2 regions of the Streptomyces sp. NPDC057616 genome follow, and region 2 is predicted to be linked to the other one. Evidence: predicted binding sites of a transcription regulator. Region 2 holds the regulator's gene; the other holds the start of a gene.

The links. The regulator HrcA, encoded in region 2, represses chaperone genes, less so after heat shock. The targets are predictions, from matches to a motif close to TTNGCACTCNGNNNNNCNGAGTGCNAA.
Region 1: a site for HrcA is predicted at 1,587-1,613, ahead of groL (chaperonin GroEL). Genes of this name have one in related genera too.

The regions. Positions count from the first base shown of each region.
Region 1 is NZ_JBHVGU010000004.1:143,491-150,380, forward strand. It holds gene thrC (threonine synthase) at 1-416, shown strand, start outside; gene ACFU97_RS06050 (MoaD/ThiS family protein) at 508-783, shown strand; gene ACFU97_RS06055 (cold-shock protein) at 1,234-1,440, shown strand; gene groL (chaperonin GroEL) at 1,777-3,399, shown strand; gene ACFU97_RS06065 (NADH:flavin oxidoreductase) at 3,631-4,749, shown strand; gene ACFU97_RS06070 (metallophosphoesterase) at 4,844-5,722, shown strand; gene ACFU97_RS06075 (carboxylesterase/lipase family protein) at 5,764-6,890, shown strand, end outside.
Region 2 is NZ_JBHVGU010000021.1:121,905-128,794, forward strand. It holds gene ACFU97_RS26155 (nitronate monooxygenase) at 1-806, opposite strand, end outside; gene dnaJ (molecular chaperone DnaJ) at 907-2,043, opposite strand; gene hrcA (heat-inducible transcriptional repressor HrcA) at 2,044-3,060, opposite strand; gene ACFU97_RS26170 (MBL fold metallo-hydrolase) at 3,212-3,940, shown strand; gene ACFU97_RS26175 (DUF3097 domain-containing protein) at 3,975-4,781, shown strand; gene hemW (radical SAM family heme chaperone HemW) at 5,231-6,463, opposite strand; gene ACFU97_RS26185 (SpoIIE family protein phosphatase) at 6,510-6,890, opposite strand, start outside.

The sequences.
Region 1 (6,890 bases), on a different contig from region 2:
CCGAGGGCTGCTCGCCGGTGTCGACGGCGTACAAGGCCGGGCACGACGTGGTCCGCCCGCAGAAGCCGAACACCATCGCCAAGTCGCTGGCGATCGGCAACCCCGCCGACGGCCCGTACGTGCTGGACATCGCGCGGCGTACCGGCGGCGCGGTGGAGGACGTGAACGACGAGCAGGTCGTCGACGCGATCAAGCTGCTCGCGCGGACCGAGGGGATCTTCGCGGAGACGGCGGGCGGTGTGACCGTCGGCGTGACGAAGAAGCTGATCGAGAACGGTGTGCTGGATCCTTCGCTGACCACGGTCGTCCTCAACACGGGTGACGGGCTGAAGACGCTGGACGCGGTTGCCGGTACGGGGCTGACCGCGACCATTCGTCCCAACCTTGAGTCGTTCCGTGAGGCTGGGCTGGCGTAAGCAGGTAGTTGTTCGTCTGCGGGCCGGTGGGGGCCGGTCGCGCAGTTCCCCGCGCCCCTGACGGGGTGTTGTAGCTGACCGGAGGTTTCACGTGAGCGTCAACGTTCGTATCCCCACCATCCTGCGCACCTACACCGGCGGGCAGGCCGAGGTCGCCGCCGAGGGTGCGACCCTCGCCGAGGTCATCGCCGACCTGGAGAAGAACCACACGGGTATCGCCGCCCGTGTGCTGGACGACCAGGGCAAGCTGCGCCGCTTCGTCAACGTGTACGTGAACGACGACGACGTGCGTTTCGAGCAGGGCCTGGAGACGGCGACCCCGGACGGCGCCGGCGTCTCGATCATCCCGGCCGTCGCCGGCGGCTGACGAACAGGTCGAGCGCCCCGATTATTACCGTCGGTAAGGTCGGTTACGAAGAGTTCATCGAATTGCCCCCTCCGTGAGAGAAGCGGAGGGGGCAATTCTGCATGGTTGAGCACGGTACAGTTGGGGAACCGGCTCGGATCTGCATGCCGGATGCATATGGCTTCTGACTTCTCGGGCAACGAGAAGTCGCCAAAGTGTGCAGGTTTTTTGCGTCTTATGCTCCTTTTGTGGGGCCCGACTTGCCCTGAATTCTGGTGAATTCTCAGTAAATTCCCGACCGGTCGTGCCCGGATTTCTCGTCCGATTGACCTGTTGCAGACGGCAGTTGGACAGATACATTCAGCCGCGGTCGACGCGTTCCGGCGCACGCCCCCAACCGTGGGGGGTGAGGTCTGACCCGGATTCGCGAAGTGCGGATCCGTGCAAGGGCCAGTAATAGGGGAGTTAGGCATGGCTCAGGGCACCGTCAAGTGGTTCAACGCGGAGAAGGGGTACGGCTTCATCGCGGTCGACGGTGGTGCGGATGTTTTCGTCCACTACAGCGCGATTCAGATGGACGGCTACCGCACCCTGGAAGAGGGTCAGCGGGTCGATTTCGAGATCTCGCAGGGCCAGAAGGGGCCGCAGGCGGACATGGTCCGACTGGCGACCAGCTGAAGCACGCGCCGGATCAACTGCAGCGACGTTCTTCCGTTCTTGATCGAAGGGTCCGCACCCTGGGTGCGGACCCTTCGGCATGCCCGGGCGGGTCGGGCCGGAGGTCGCGCCGGCCCATGGGGCGCCTGCCCGGACCCTGGGAGGCGCTTGCACTCTCATGGGCCGAGTGCTAATCATTGGCGTTAGCACTCTGAAGGTGAGAGTGACAAAGAAGGACCGGGTCGGTGAGGCCCGCAGGCCGGGTGGGGCAAGGAACCACGAGGCATGCGTGCCGTCCGTCGCGGGCGCGGGCGCGGTCCGAAGGAATCACCCCCAGTCCTGGAGGGACCACTTCACATGGCCAAGATCATCGCGTTCGACGAGGAGGCGCGGCGCGGCCTCGAGCGCGGCATGAACCAGCTCGCGGACGCCGTCAAGGTGACGCTCGGCCCCAAGGGCCGCAACGTCGTCCTCGAGAAGAAGTGGGGCGCCCCCACGATCACCAACGATGGTGTCTCCATCGCCAAGGAGATCGAGCTCGAGGACCCGTACGAGAAGATCGGCGCCGAGCTGGTCAAGGAAGTCGCCAAGAAGACGGACGACGTCGCCGGTGACGGTACGACCACGGCGACCGTTCTCGCCCAGGCCCTGGTCAAGGAGGGCCTGCGCAACGTAGCCGCCGGCGCCAACCCGATGGCCCTCAAGCGCGGTATCGAGAAGGCCGTCGAGGCCGTCTCCGGTGCCCTGCTCGAGCAGGCCAAGGATGTCGAGACCAAGGAGCAGATCGCTTCGACGGCCTCCATCTCCGCCGCCGACACCCAGATCGGCGAGCTCATCGCCGAGGCGATGGACAAGGTCGGCAAGGAAGGCGTCATCACCGTCGAGGAGTCCCAGACCTTCGGTCTGGAGCTGGAGCTCACCGAGGGTATGCGCTTCGACAAGGGCTACATCTCGGCGTACTTCGCCACCGACATGGAGCGGATGGAGGCGTCGCTCGACGACCCGTACATCCTGATCGCCAACTCCAAGATCGGCTCCGTCAAGGACCTGCTCCCGCTCCTGGAGAAGGTCATGCAGTCGGGCAAGCCGCTGCTGATCATCGCCGAGGACGTCGAGGGCGAGGCCCTGTCGACCCTGGTCGTCAACAAGATCCGCGGCACCTTCAAGTCCGTCGCCGTCAAGGCCCCGGGCTTCGGCGACCGCCGCAAGGCGATGCTGAACGACATCGCCATCCTCACCGGCGGCGAGGTCATCTCCGAGGAGGTCGGTCTCAAGCTCGAGAACACCTCCCTCGACCTGCTGGGCCGCGCCCGCAAGGTGGTCATCACCAAGGACGAGACCACCATCGTCGACGGCGCCGGCTCCACGGAGCAGGTGCAGGGCCGCGTGAACCAGATCCGCGCCGAGATCGAGAACAGCGACTCGGACTACGACCGCGAGAAGCTGCAGGAGCGCCTGGCGAAGCTCGCCGGCGGTGTCGCGGTCATCAAGGCCGGTGCCGCCACCGAGGTGGAGCTCAAGGAGCGCAAGCACCGCATCGAGGACGCCGTGCGCAACGCGAAGGCGGCCGTCGAGGAGGGCATCGTCGCCGGTGGTGGCGTCGCGCTCATCCAGGCGTCCACCGTCTTCGAGAAGCTGGACCTCGAGGGTGACGAGGCGACCGGCGCCAACGCCGTGCGCATCGCGCTCGAGGCCCCGCTGAAGCAGATCGCCGTCAACGCCGGCCTCGAGGGCGGTGTCGTGGTGGAGAAGGTGCGCAACCTGACCCCGGGCCACGGCCTGAACGCCGCGACCGGCGAGTACGTCGACCTGGTCAAGGAAGGCATCATCGACCCGGCGAAGGTGACCCGCTCTGCCCTGCAGAACGCCGCCTCCATCGCCGCGCTCTTCCTGACCACCGAGGCCGTCATCGCCGACAAGCCGGAGAAGGCCGCCGCGCCCGCCGGTGGCGGCATGCCGGGCGGTGACATGGACTTCTGATCGGCCACGGGGTTCCGGCCCCGGCTGATCAACGTCCTTACGGAGGGCGGCACCTCCTGCTCCGGCAGGGGGTGCCGCCCTTTCGTGTGCCCGACGTCGTGTGTCGGGCGTCACGCGGATGCTTCGGGCCGTCCGGGAATGTGAAGCAGCGCATAGGTGATTGCTTAAGGTGGTGCAACAATGCGTGCGCACATACCGACCGGTTAACTCAGCCCCCGAGGAGTACCCCACGTGACCGCCCCCGCCACCTCCCGCGCCGCCGAGATCCTCTCCCGGCCCACCACGATCAACGGCCTCACCGTCCCCAACCGCATCGTCATGGCGCCGATGACGCGCATGTTCTCCCCGGGCGGCATCCCCGGCGAGGACGTCGTGTCGTACTACGCCCGCCGGGCCGCCGCGGGCGTCGGGCTGATCGTCACCGAGGGCACCTACGTCGGCCACGAGTCGGCCGGCCAGAGCGACCGCGTCCCCCGCTTCCACGGCGAGGACCAGCTCGCGGGATGGCAGAGGGTCGCCGAGGCGGTGCATGCGGCGGGCGGCACGATCGTTCCGCAGCTGTGGCACATCGGCACGGTCCGCAACCAGGGCGACGCCCCCTACCCGGACGCCCCCTCGCACGGCCCCTCCGGTCTGCGCGTCACCGGCGTCGAGGACGCCACGCCCATGACGCAGGCCGACATCGACGCCGTCATCGGCGCGTTCGCCGAGGCCGCGGCCGCCGCCGAGCGCATCGGCTTCGACGGCGTGGAGCTGCACGGCGCCCACGGCTACCTCCTCGACCAGTTCCTGTGGGCGGGCACCAACCGCCGCACCGACGCCTACGGCGGCGACCGCGTGGCGCGGGCGACGTTCGCGGCGGAGATCGTCGCGGCGGTGCGCGAGGCGGTCTCGCCCGAGTTCCCGATCCTCTTCCGCTACTCGCAGTGGAAGCAGGAGGCCTACGACGCCCGGCTCGCCGAGACCCCGGAGGAGCTGGAGGCCATCCTCGCGCCGCTGGCCGCCGCCGGCGTCGACGCCTTCCACGCCTCCACGCGCCGCTACTGGCTGCCCGAGTTCGAGGGCTCCGACCTCAACCTGGCCGGCTGGACCAAGAAGCTGACCGGCAAGACCGCCATCACGGTCGGCTCGGTCGGTCTCGACGGCGACTTCATCCGCGCCTTCGCCGGCGAGGGCTCCGAGCTGCGCGGCATCGACGACCTGCTGGACCGGCTGGAGCGCGAGGAGTACGACCTCGTCGCCGTCGGGCGCGCGCTGCTCCAGGACCCGGAGTGGGCGGCGAAGGTCCTCGAAGGCCGCGTCTCGGAGCTGAAGCCGTACGACGCGGCGGCGCTCAAGTCGCTGAGCTGACGCTCCGCGTTCGCGGGTCGGGCGGCGGGGGGGGGTGCGGCCCGTCGCCCGACACTCTGGTTGCGGACGTCAACTCCGGCTAGCGTGCTGGACCATGAGGATCCTGCATCTGTCCGACACCCATGTCGAACGGACGGACGCCCCCAACCGGCACGGCGTCGAGGCGACCGCGTCCCTGCGCCTCATGCTCCACGAGCTGCGCCACCAGCGGGGCGTGGACGCCGTCGTGGTCACCGGTGACATCGCCAACGACGGGGCCGTGGAGGCCTACACGACCGTACGGGAGCTGCTGACCGGCTTCGCGGCGCCGCTGGAGGCGCCGGTGTTCTTCACGACCGGCAACCACGATGAGCGCGGGGCCTTCGGGAAGGTGCTGGGCAGCGGGCATCTGGCCGCGGACGGGGCCGAGCGGGCCGAGACGGTCCTCACGTCCGCGGACGGGGAGCGGGCCGCGGTGAGCGCCGTGGACGGCTGGCGCTTCGTCACGCTGGACTCGCTGGTGCCCGGCAAGGTGCACGGGTGGCTCGGCGCGGAGCAACTGGCATGGCTGCGCGGCGTGCTGGCCACCCCCGCGGCCAAGGGGACCGTCCTCGCCCTGCATCACCCGCCGATCGCCCTGGACGTCGAGACGCAGCGCGTCTTCGGCCTGCGCAATCCGGCCGCCCTGGCGGAGGCGATCCGCGGCACCGACGTCCGGGTGGTCCTCACCGGGCACTTCCACCTGCAGCTCCACGGCCTGCTGGAGACGACCCCGGTGTGGGTCACCCCGGGCGTGGTCAACCGCATCGACCTGACGACGCGGCCCGGCACCGAGCGCGCGGTGCGCGGGGCGTCGGCCTCGCTGGTGGAGCTGGGCGACGGCCTGGCGGGGCCGATGTTCCACACCTTCCATGCGCGCGACCCCCGGGCCCACGAGACGGTGTACGAGATCGACGAGCAGCAGACCCGGGACCTGCTCCGGCGGCTCGGCTGACCTGACCGGGCCGACGGCGGCCCGCCGACGAGGAGTTGAGGATGACGACGACTGTCGTGCGCACCGCCGCCGGTGCGGTGCGCGGCCGGCGGGAGGGCGGGCTGACGGTGTTCCGCGGGATACCGTTCGCCCAACCCCCGGTCGGCGAGGCCCGGTTCGCCGCGCCGCGGCCCGTGCGGGCGTGGGAGGGGACCCGGGAGGCGTACGCCTTCGGGCCCCCGCCCCCGCAGGAGGCCGGCATCCAGGGCCGCAAGGCGGTCGAGGAGATGCTCCGGGGCGACGACTGGCTGACCGTCAACGTCTGGACCCCGGAGGCGGATCCGGCCGCACGGCGTTCGGTGATGGTGTGGATCTACGGCGGTGCGTACAAGATCGGCCACGCGGGCAGCCCCGGCTACGACGCGCAACACCTCGCGCGCGACGGCGACCTGGTCGTCGTGACGCTCAACTACCGCGTCGGGGTGGAAGGGTTCGCCCGGATCGACGGGGCACCCGCCAACCGCGGCCTGCTCGACCAGGTGGCCGCCCTGGAGTGGGTGCGGGACAACGTCGAGGCGTTCGGCGGCGACCCCGGACAGGTCACCGTGTTCGGCGAGTCGGCCGGTGCCGGGTCGGTGGCGTCGCTGCTGGCCATGCCCGCAGCGCGCGGGCTCTTCCGGCGGGCGGTCGCGCAGAGCGTGCCCGGGACCTTCTTCTCAGACGAGCTGGCCCGCGACATCGCCTCCGCCATCGCGCAGGAGGCGGGACTGCGTCCGACGGCGGCCGACCTCGCCACCGTCGACCCCCGGCAGCTGACCTCGGCGAGCGAGGCGCTGAGCGCCAGGATGACGGCGTACACGGACCGGTGGGGCCGGGTGGCCCCGACCTCCACGCCGTTCTCCCCGGTCGTCGACGGCGAGGTGCTGCCGTGCACCCCGTGGCAGGCGCTGGCCACGGGCGCGGGGCGGGACGTCGACCTCCTCGTCGGGCACAACCGGGACGAGTTCCGGCTGTTCCTCGCCATCGGCGGGCTGCTGGGCACCCTCGGCGAGGAGCAGGCGTCCTGGGCGCTGCGGACGTTCGGGCCGGGGCCGGACGGGGAGCGCGCGTACCGCGCCGCCTTCCCCGGGGCCACGCCGGGCGAGCTGTTCGAACGCGTCCAGACCGACTGGCTGTTCAGCATGCCGTC
Region 2 (6,890 bases):
GCGCGGGTCAACTCCGTACGTACGAACAGAGGGTTGGTCAGCGCCTGCTTGTGGACGGCACTGGCGCCGGACTCCGGGGTGGCGAGGAACGCGGTGCCGAGCTGGGCCGCGCTCGCGCCCGCCGCCAGCACCCCGGCGATCTGCCCGCCGCGCATGACGCCGCCGGCGGCGACGATCGGGATGCTCACGGTCTCGCGCACCTGGGCGACGAGGGAGAGCAGGCCGATACCGGCGCCGTTGTTCTCCGGGGTGTCCCGGTGCGTGCCCTGGTGGCCGCCGGCCTCCACGCCCTGCGCGATCACCGCGTCCGCGCCGGCGCGCTCCACGGCGAGAGCCTCCTCCGCGGTCGTCGCGGCGACCAGGGTGAAGGTCCCGGCGCGGCGCAGGGAGTCGATCACCTCGCGGCTCGGCACGCCGAAGTGGAAGGAGACCACCGGCACGGGATTGTCGAGCAGTACCGCGAGCTTGGCGTCGAAGCCGTCGTCGCGGCCGCTGTCCGGGTCGCCGAGCTCGGTCTCGTACCAGGCGGCCTCGCCGGCCAGCTGGTGGGCGTAGATCTCGACCGCGCCGGGGTCGGCGTGGTCGGGCTGCGGCAGGAACAGGTTCACGCCGAAGGGGCGGGTGGTCAGCCCGCGGAGCTGCTTGATCTCCTGGTACATGCCGTCGGCCGTCTTGTACCCGGCGGCAAGGAACCCCAGCCCGCCCGCCTCGGACACGGCCTGGGCGAGGTGGGGCACGGAGACGCCGCCCGCCATGGGGGCCTGCACGATCGGATGAGGGAAGAGATCGGTCAGAGCGGAGGACATGACGGCATGTTGTCACGTCCTCCGTACAAGTCCGAATCCGCCCGTCCCCTTCGTACGGGCCGCCCGTGCCCTGCGTACGGGCGGCCGTGACGGGTGTGGCTCAGCGGCCGTTGAAGGCGTCCTTCAAGCGCGAGAACAGCCCTTGCTGGCCCGGCTGGAACTGCCCCTGCGGGCGCTCCTCGCCGCGCAGCTTCGCCAGCTCGCGCAGCAGCCGCTCCTGGTCGGGGTCGAGCTTGTTCGGGGTCTGCACCTCGACGTGCACGATGAGGTCGCCGCGGCCGCCGCCCCGCAGATGCGTCACGCCCCGGCCGTGCAGGGGGATGGACTGGCCGGACTGGGTGCCGGGCCGGATGTCGACCTCCTCCATGCCGTCCAGCGTCTCCAGCGGCACCTTGGTGCCGAGGGCCGCCGCGGTCATCGGGATCGTCACCGTGCAGTGCAGGTCGTCGCCGCGCCGCTGGAACGTGGAGTGCGGCAGCTCGTGGATCTCGACGTAGAGGTCGCCGGCCGGGCCGCCGCCGGGGCCGACCTCGCCCTCGCCCGCGAGCTGGATGCGGGTGCCGTTGTCGACGCCGGCCGGGATCTTGACCGTGAGCGTACGGCGGGAGCGGACCCGGCCGTCGCCCGCGCACTCCGGGCAGGGGCTGGGCACCACGGTGCCGAAGCCCTGGCACTGCGGGCACGGCCGCGAGGTCATGACCTGGCCCAGGAAGGACCGGGTGACCTGCGAGACCTCACCGCGGCCGCGGCACATGTCGCAGGTCTGCGCGGAGGTGCCCGGCGCCGCGCCCTCACCGTTGCAGGTGGAGCAGACGATCGCCGTGTCGACCTGGATGTCCTTCGTCGTGCCGAAGGCCGCCTCGTCGAGCTCGATCTCCAGCCGGATCATCGCGTCCTGGCCCCGGCGCGTGCGCGAGCGCGGACCGCGCTGCGACGCCGTGCCGAAGAAGGCGTCCATGATGTCGGAGAAGTTGCCGAAGCCACCGGCGCCGAAGCCGCCCGCGGCGCCGCCGCCCGCCTGCGAGAGCGGGTCGCCGCCGAGGTCGTAGACCTGCTTCTTCTGCGGGTCCGAGAGCACCTCGTAGGCGGCGTTGATCTCCTTGAACCGCTCCTGGGTCTTCGGGTCCGGGTTGACGTCCGGGTGCAGCTCGCGTGCGAGCCGCCGGAAGGCCTTCTTGATCTCTTCCTGCGACGCGTCGCGGCGCACGCCTAGAACGGCGTAGTAGTCCGTGGCCACTTACGACTCCGCCAGGATCTGTCCGACGTACCGTGCCACTGCGCGTACCGCTCCCATCGTTCCCGGGTAGTCCATGCGGGTCGGTCCGACCACGCCGAGCTTGGCGACTGCCTCGCCGCCCGAACCGTAGCCCACCGACACCACAGAAGTGGAGTTGAGTCCCTCGTAGGCGTTCTCATGACCGATGCGTACGGTCATGCCCGAATCTCCGGCCTCCCCAAGCAACTTGAGGAGCACGACCTGCTCCTCAAGCGCCTCCAGCACGGGGCGGATGGTGAGGGGGAAGTCATGTCCGAAGCGCGTGAGATTGGCGGTGCCGCCGATCATCAGCCGCTCCTCGTTCTCCTCGACGAGTGTCTCCAGGAGGGTGGAGAGCACCGTCGAGACCGTACCCCTGTCCTCGACGTCGAAGCCCTCGGGCAGGTCCTCGACCAGGCGCGGGACGTCCGCGAAGCGGCGGCCGGCGACCCTGCTGTTGAGCCGCGCCCGCAGATCCGCGAGCGAGGCCTCCCCGAACGGCGCCGGGCAGTCGACCATGCGCTGCTCGACCCGGCCGGTGTCGGTGATCAGCACCAGCATCACCCGCGCGGGGGCGAGCGAGAGCAGCTCCACGTGCCGCACCGTCGAGCGGGTCAGCGAGGGGTACTGCACGACGGCGACCTGCCGGGTCAGCTGCGCGAGCAGCCGCACGGTCCGCGCCACCACGTCGTCCAGGTCGACCGCGCCGTCGAGGAAGTTCTGGATGGCCCGCCGCTCGGGCCCGGTCATCGGCTTGACGCCGGCGAGCTTGTCGACGAACAGGCGGTAGCCCTTGTCGGTCGGGATGCGCCCGGCGCTGGTGTGCGGCTGCGCGATGTAGCCCTCGTCCTCCAGGGCCGCCATGTCGTTGCGCACGGTGGCCGGGGAGACGCCGAGGCCGTGCCGCTCGGTCAGGGCCTTGGAGCCCACCGGCTCCTCGGTGCCGACGTAGTCCTGGACGATGGCACGCAGTACCTGGAGCCGTCGTTCACTCAGCATCGCGCACACCTCCAGAAAATCGTCCCCGGGCGCTTCGCCTGGCACTCTGTCCATCCGAGTGCCAGAGTTCCCCGGCCCAGTGTACGGCGGTGGGGTACGCCCCGGGCAAGGCAGTCCCTGCCGGACCGGCCCGTACCGCTAGCGTCGCCGTATGACGGTGACTTGGGAAGAGCTCGGGTGGGAGCGGGTGGCGGCCGGGGTCGGGCGCTGCCGGCTTCCGCGCTGGGACTGCACGGCGGGCCTGGTCGTCGGCGAGGGCACGGCGCTCCTGATCGACGCGGGCTCCAGCCTGGCGGAGGGCACACGGCTGCGCACCGAGGCGGAGCGGCTCACCGGTCACCGTGTGACCCATCTCGCCCTCACGCATCCGCACTTCGACCACGTCTTCGGGACGGCGGCCTTCGCCGGTACGCAGGTGTACGGCGCGGTGGGCATGGACGCCCTGTTCGAGGCGCGGCAGGCGCGCGAGGAACTGCGCTCGGACGCGGTGGCCAACGGCCTGGACGCACAGGCGGCCGAGGAGGCCGTGGACGCGCTGACCGGTCCCCGCCACCACGTCTCCGGCGAGTGGACCCTCGACCTGGGCGGCGGCCGGCAGGTCCTGCTGGCGAACGTGGGCCCCGGCCACACCGCCCACGACCTGGCGGTGCTGGTGCCGGGCTCGCCCGAGGTGGTCTTCTGCGGCGACCTGGTCGAGGAGTCCGGGGAACCGCAGGCCGGGTCCGACGCCGTGCCGTCGCACTGGCCCGCCGCGCTCGACCGGCTGCTCGCGCTGGGCGGCGAGGACGCGCTGTACGTGCCCGGTCACGGAGCGGTGGTGGACGCGCGGTTCGTGCGGGCCCAGCGGGACGAGCTGGCGGCGCGTTTCGGCGTGTCGTGACCACCGGCCCGCCGGTTCTCCTATCGTCATCCGAATGCGCCAGTACTCCGCCGACCTCACCCCTCCGTGGAAGAAGCCCAGGCCGGTCCCGGAGGTGGCGGCCGAGCCGGGTCTGGTGGTCGAGGAGCCGGGCACCGGTTTCTGCGGCGCGGTGATCCGCTGCGAGGCGGGCACGGTGACGCTGGAGGACCGCTTCGGCAAGCACCGGGTGTTCCCTCTGGAGCCGCGCGGGTTCCTGCTGGAGGGCCGGGTGGTGACGCTCGTGCGCCCGTCCTCGGGCCCGGCCCGCCCCTCCCGTACTGCGTCCGGTTCGGTCGCCGTCCCGGGCGCACGCGCGCGGGTGGCCCGCGCCGGCCGCATCTACGTCGAGGGGCGGCACGACGCGGAGCTGGTCGAGAAGGTGTGGGGCGACGACCTGCGCGTCGAGGGCGTGGTCGTGGAGTATCTCGGGGGCGTCGACGACCTGCCGTCGATCGTGGCCGAGTTCGACCCCGGCCCGGACGCCCGGCTCGGCGTCCTGGTCGACCATCTGGTGCCGGGGACGAAGGAGTGGCGCATCGCCGAGTCGGTGGGCAGCGAGCACGCCCTGGTCGTCGGCCATCCGTACATCGACATCTGGGAGGCGGTGAAGCCGGCCGCCGTCGGCATCGACGCCTGGCCGCGCGTCCCGCACGGGCAGGACTGGAAGACGGGCGTGTGCCGCGCGCTGGGCTGGCCCGCGGAGAACACCGGGGCCGTGTGGCAGGCGATCCTGAAGCGGGTGGACTCCTACAAGGACCTGGAGCCGGAGCTGCTGGGCCGCGTCGAGGAGCTGATCGACTTCGTGACGGCGCCGGTCTGACGGCGCGGGGCCTCGCGGCGCCCGCGGCCGGGTCTCCTCCCCGCACAGCAGCTTCCGCGGGGCGAAGCGCCACAGGGCCCGCTCGCACCCGGAGCGGCACAGGGTGTCGTCGACGCCGATCCCGGCCGGCGCGTCCCAGCGGACCGGTACGGCCTCTCCTCGCCTCAGCATCCACAGGCCGGTGGCATCGAAGGCGACGCTGCTGTCGCGCTCCCGCCAGGCGAGCGGGAACAGCCACACGTCGAGCGGTCCGGCCGCCAGGACGAACACCAGGTCCGCCCGGCCACCGCCGTCGAGGACGGCGCGCAGCCCGAGCCGGCACAGGGCGCCGAGCAGCACGAAGACCGGCACCTGGATCGGCGGTCGCCGCCGTCCCCACCGCACCACGGCGGCGTTCCCGCTCGGCCGTTCGTCGGCGATCACGAGCGGGCAGTCCAGCCGAGGGCGCGTCAGTCCACCAGGTCCCTGACCACGGCGTCCGCCAGCAGCCGGCCGCGCAGCGTCAGCACGGCCCGGCCCTCCTCGTACGGGCCCTGCTGCAGCAGCTCGTCGGCGAGCGCGCGGCGGGCGGCCGCGCGCCCCTCCGGCTTCAGCAGGTCCAGCGGCACGCCCTCGCGCAGCCGCAGCTCCAGCAGGACGCGCTCCACCCGGCGGTCCTCCTCGGTGAGGAGCTCGCGGCCGGCGCCCGGGGAGCGGCCCTGCGCCAGGGCCGCCGCGTACGCGCCGGGGTGCTTCACGTTCCACCAGCGCACCCCGCCGACGTGGGAGTGCGCGCCGGGGCCCGCGCCCCACCAGTCCGCGCCGCGCCAGTACAGCTCGTTGTGCAGGCACCGGGCCTCGGCGGTGGTGGCCCAGTTGGAGACCTCGTACCAGTCGAAGCCGGCCGCGGACAGGACGTCGTCGGCGATCAGGTACCGGTCCGCGTGGACGTCGTCGTCCGTCATCGGGATCTCGCCGCGGCGGATGCGCCGGGCCAGCTGGGTGCCCTCCTCGACGATCAGGGCGTACGCCGACACATGGTCGGGGCCCGCGCCGATCGCCGCCTCCAGCGACGCCCGCCAGTCGTCGTCCGACTCTCCCGGCGTGCCGTAGATCAGGTCCAGGTTGACGTGCTCGAAGCCGGCCGCGCGGGCCTCCGCCACGCACGCCTCCGGGCGGCCCGGGGTGTGGGTGCGGTCCAGGACCTTCAGCACGTGCTGCCGGGCGCTCTGCATGCCGAAGGAGATCCGGTTGAAGCCGCCCTCGCGCAGGGCCGCCAGATAGGCCGGGTCGACCGACTCCGGGTTCGCCTCCGTGGTGACCTCGGCGTCCGGCGCGAGGCCGAACTCGTCGCGGATCACGCCCAGCATCCGGACGAGATCGTCCGCGTCCAGCAGCGTGGGCGTGCCGCCGCCCACGAAGACCGTGCGGACCGGGCGCGGGTCGTCGCCCAGGACCTTGCGGGCCAGGCGGACCTCGTCGGCCAGGGTCTGCGCGTAGTTGTCGCGGGAGGCGAGGACGCCGCCCGTGCCGCGCAGCTCGGTGGCGGTGTAGGTGTTGAAGTCGCAGTAGCCGCAGCGGGTCGCGCAGTACGGGACGTGCAGGTAGAACCCGAGGGGGCGGTCGGCGGCCGCGGCGAGCGCGGACGCGGGCAGGGCGCCGTCGGCGGGGACCGGCTCGCCGTCGGGAAGGGCGGAAGGCATGCCCTCCATTGTCCAGCACCCCGGCCGGAGCTGTGTCCCGCGCCGCTCACACCGCCTGCAGCACCAGCAGCGCCAGGTCGTCGTCCGGCGGCTTCCCGCCGAACTCGTGCACCAGCCGCCGGATGCGCTCGGCGATCAGCTGGGCGCTCAGGCCCGCGCACCCGGAGAGGGCGTCGGCGAGCCCGTCGGCGTCGTCGAACATGCGGGAGCCGTCGCGGCGTTCGGTCACCCCGTCCGTGACGCACAGCAGGCTCTCGCCGTTGCGCAGCTCGAAGGTCTCGCTGGTGTACGTCTCGTCCTCGACGACCCCGAGGAGGGTCTGCGGACGGGCGGCCGTACGGACGTCCCCGTGCGGGCCGAGCAGCAGCGGGAGCGGGTGCCCGGCGGAGGCGAGGGTGCAGCGGACACCGCCGTCGACGGGCGTCAG